One region of the Ruminiclostridium josui JCM 17888 genome, then DNA from elsewhere that is predicted to be linked to it. Evidence: a T-box and tRNA genes for the amino acid it is inferred to sense, from the RefSeq annotation. Region 1 holds a T-box; the other holds one or more tRNA genes.

Region 1 (2,202 bases):
TGAACAGTAAACCGCGGCATTGCTTATATCCTTCCAGCTGTATGTTTGTGTTTTAAGGATAAAACCATTACTTGACTTTATTTCATTCTCATTTACCTTAGAATATGTAAAAAACATCTGGGTTGATATTACTAAGAAAATAACAGAAATAATCATAAAGACTTTCTTAATTCCCAATCGAGTTATGATTTTATATATTGTGGCAGGATAACAACCTGTTTCTTCACGAGAAATAATTAAAAAACATAAAACTAAACCATACAGGACAAAAACCCATTTCAGTAAACTTGAACGAACAAACAGTAAATCTCCAGTCAACATAAATGTTTTTTCTTGAATAAAATTATAGAGATTGTAAAGGATAGCTAAAATTATAGAAATCAGTGCACCTGTAAATATACATTTTAATCCAAAACTAACTTTTTCTGCAGTAACCATGAAAACCTCTTATGTTAATAATATTTCCCAATCATTATATATTCTGGAATAATTGTAGTCAAATATAAACATGCAAAATTCTTCCTTGATTGTTTTGTACTAAATTGCTATAATACCTTTATATATGTGGTTTTAATAATATAATACAATAGCAATGATGGAGAAAAGTAAGCAAGAGACGAATACTTCAGAGAGAAGGTATCATCGGCTGAAAGTACCTTTATTATGCGACTTGCCCAAGTTCCCTCCGAAGCTGCAACTTTGAACCGTGATATGCTTTTATATCATTTGTAGAGGTTGCCGGTTAAAAGCCGTTACATTAAAAGAGAGTCCGGGTAAATTTATCCGGAAATCCGGGTGGTACCGCGAAGATATCCTTCGTCCCTTTATTGGGGGCGAAGGTTTTTTATTTTGTGACAGTAAGTAATGAAAGGAGATAATAAGGTGATTGAAAAAATCAGTATTTTAAGAGATACTGCCATAGGCAGAATCAAGGAAGCCACCAGCAGCGCAGAGGTAGAAGAACTCAGAGTAAAGCTGCTGGGTAAAAAAGGTGAATTGACTGAAATGCTAAAGGACCTCAAGAATATGGATATTGAGGAAAGAAAGCAGTTCGGACAGGAAGCTAATGCATTGAAAAACGAATTGACTGAGATAATTGAAGCAAAATTCAAGGAGCTTAGTGCAAATGATGTAAAGAAGTCTTTATCAAGCGGGTCAAACTTTGATATTTCTTTACCTGGTACTAACTTTAAACTTGGTTCTCTGCACCCTGTAACTATTGTACAAAAGGAAATAGAAAGAATATTTACCGGAATGGGCTTCAATATAGTTGATGGTCCTGAGGCAGAAGAAGAATTCTTCAATTTTGAAGCATTAAATATACCAAAACATCATCCTGCTAGAGACATGCAGGACACATACTGGTTGGAAAACGGTTCTTTGCTGAGAACACATACATCTCCATGCCAGGTCAGAGCAATGCAGAAGTACGGAGCACCTCTCAAGGTAATTGCTCCAGGAAGATGTTTTAGAAATGAAAGTACTGATGCTTCTCATGAAAATACATTCTTCCAGTTGGAAGGAATGATGATTGACAAAAACGTTTCAATTGCAAATCTTATTTATGTAATGAAGCTGCTTTTGTCAGAAGTATTCCAGAGAGATGTTAAAATCAGGCTTAGACCAGGGTTCTTCCCGTTCGTTGAACCGGGCTTTGAACTTGACTTAAACTGTATGATTTGTGGCGGAAAAGGTTGTCCTACTTGTAAGCATTCAGGTTGGATAGAATTACTGCCTTGCGGAATGGTTCATCCAAATGTACTCCGCTACGGTGGCATTGACCCTGAAGAATATACAGGTTTTGCATTCGGACTTGGACTTACAAGACTTGCAATGATGAAATATGGAATAAGCGATATCCGTGTTCTTAATTCAGGTGATTTAAGAGCTATGGAGCAATTTTCAGTAAGATAGGAGGGAAAAAGGTTGAAAATATCATTAAACTGGCTTAAAGATTATGTTGATTTGGAAGGCATTGATATAAAGGAATTATGGTATAGGTTTACTATGTCCACAGCTGAAGTAGAAAATGTGGAGTTTGTAGGACAGGACATAAAAAATGTAGTTGTAGCGAAGGTTTTAAGCGTAGTTCCTCATCCTGAGTCCAAAAAGTTGAAAATTACACAAGTAGATTCAGGAGATGGTGTAATTCAGATTGTTTGCGGAGCTCCTAATGTGGCAGAAGGAATATTAGTACCTTTG
Region 2 (2,202 bases), on a different contig from region 1:
CAGGTCCTTTTCCGACGGTTGAAGAAACATCCTTTGAAAGATCAGGTATGTCACCGTGACATGCATCAATTACTATTGCAGCATCCGGCTTAAGGGCAAAGGCTGCAGTCGTAATACCTGCAAGGCTTGTTTCTTCCTGAGTTGAAGCCATAAATATGATATCATTCTCATGTTTTATATCCTTTAGAGACTGCAATATTTCCATCATACAAGCAATACCTGCACGATTATCAAAAGACTTTCCGCTGGCTTTGTTTTTATTCATTAAGGAAAAGCTAGATTTAAAGGATACAACGTCACCTATTGAAACTATTTTTCTAAGTTCTTCTCCTTTTAATCCAGTATCCACACGTAAATCCTTTATTTTTACTGCCTTTCCGGCCTCTCCCGGCTTCATCAAGTGTGGCGGCATTGCCCCTATTATGCCGGGGATATCCTCTCTTCCGTGTATAATAACTTCCTGTGCCAGTAGTATTTTGCTGTCTATACCTCCAATTGAGCTTATACCGATAAAGCCATTATCATCTATGGAGTTGACCAAAAATCCTATTTCATCGCTGTGTGCGGTAATCAAAATCTTTTTTGCAGACTTATTAAATCCCTTTTTCATAAAAATTACATTAAAAAACTTATCTATTTGGACTTCATCGCAGTAATCCTTATAGGTTTCAGCTATTTTTGCAGCAGTATTTTCTTCAAAGCCTGCTACAGCCACAAGTCCTGACAAGTACTCCAAACTTTTTGCTATTTCCATTCTTCTTTATTCCCCTATTTTATTTAATCTGTTAATAACCTTTTATATAATACTAGCAAAAAATCATAGATTTTCCTAGAGAATTGCAAATCTTAAAGCACTAAATAAATTTTTATTAGCAAATTTATAATATTACTATTGACTTAATATAAATTTTTTATTATACTAAAACTCGTCCTTTTGAGGGCCTTTAGCTCAGTTGGTTAGAGCAACCGGCTCATAACCGGTTGGTCCGGGGTTCGAGTCCCTGAAGGCCCACCAATTTGTTAGTGTTTTCACAAGCACTAACAGCTTGCCCAGATAGCTCAGTCGGTAGAGCAGGGGACTGAAAATCCCCGTGTCGCTGGTTCGATTCCGGCTCTGGGCACCAAAAAAGAATTTTTCGTCATTGATACGAAAAATTCTTTTTTAGTTTCAAAGCCATGTCTTTGTTAAAAACACCACAAGAAACAAATACACTCCTATACTTATTAAAATATAAGGCCAAACAACCTGAAAAACAGCTATAACAATAGCTAGAATGTCTTTTAAGGATTCTTTTTGCATCAGTTTCATATTTTTACTCCCTACACTCTATGGTAACTATCAAACAAAATGACAGGCAGCTTTATGGTTTTGTCCCACATCTTTTAATTCAGGTATTTGTTGTTTGCAAATATCACTGCACTTAGGGCATCTTGTATGAAAACGGCAGCCTGACGGAGGATTTGCAGGGCTGGGTAAATCCCCAGATAAAATTATTCTTTCCCTTTTAAGTCTCGGGTCCGGCAATGGAACTGCCGATAAAAGAGCCTTTGTATACGGATGCAGAGGATTGTCGTAAAGCTCTGTTTTGTCAGCAATCTCAACAAGGCAACCAAGATACATTACAGCCACCCGATGTGATATATGTTTAACCACGCTTAAATCATGTGATATAAACAAGTAGGAAAATCCATATTCTTTTTGAAGATCAGATAATAGGTTTATTATCTGGGATTGAATTGATACATCCAATGCCGAAACAGGCTCATCGCATACAATAAATTCAGGATTTAAAGCTAAAGCCCTTGCAATACCGATTCTCTGCCTCTGCCCTCCTGAAAATTCATGAGGGTATCTGTCAATATGAAAGGTACGCAGTCCGCATTGCTCCATAACTTTTAATACACGCTGTTTTAAATTCTTTTTTTCACAAAATCCATGTTCGAGTAGTGCTTCACCAATAATTTCACCAACCGTAAGTCTAGGATTCAATGAACTGTACGGATCTTGAAAGACAATTTGAATTTTGGGTCTCAGCTTTTGCATTTCCTGTTTATTTAAATTAAAAATTTCTGTCCCCTTAAATAAAACCTCTCCTCCGGTTTTATCATGGAGCCTTAGAATTGTACGGCCTACAGTGCTTTTCCCGCACCCCGATTCTCCTACCAAGCCTAGGGTTTCACCCTTATTTATTTCAAAGGATA

The links. A T-box is a leader RNA that pairs with one kind of tRNA and senses whether it is charged. The one in region 1 lies ahead of pheS (phenylalanine--tRNA ligase subunit alpha), so its partner is inferred to be a tRNA-Phe.
Region 2: it encodes a tRNA-Phe, which carries the amino acid that the T-box ahead of pheS (phenylalanine--tRNA ligase subunit alpha) is inferred to sense. The anticodon was not compared.

The regions. Positions count from the first base shown of each region.
Region 1 is NZ_JAGE01000001.1:3,072,517-3,074,718, forward strand. Features, by position in the region: gene K412_RS0113835 (hypothetical protein) at 1-438, opposite strand, end outside; T-box leader at 584-827, shown strand; gene pheS (phenylalanine--tRNA ligase subunit alpha) at 883-1,914, shown strand; gene pheT (phenylalanine--tRNA ligase subunit beta) at 1,927-2,202, shown strand, end outside.
Region 2 is NZ_JAGE01000002.1:232,394-234,595, reverse strand. Features, by position in the region: gene K412_RS0117655 (zinc-binding metallopeptidase family protein) at 1-754, opposite strand, end outside; tRNA gene K412_RS0117650 (tRNA-Ile) at 939-1,015, shown strand; tRNA gene K412_RS0117645 (tRNA-Phe) at 1,049-1,124, shown strand; gene K412_RS22605 (hypothetical protein) at 1,169-1,309, opposite strand; gene K412_RS0117635 (ABC transporter ATP-binding protein) at 1,340-2,202, opposite strand, start outside.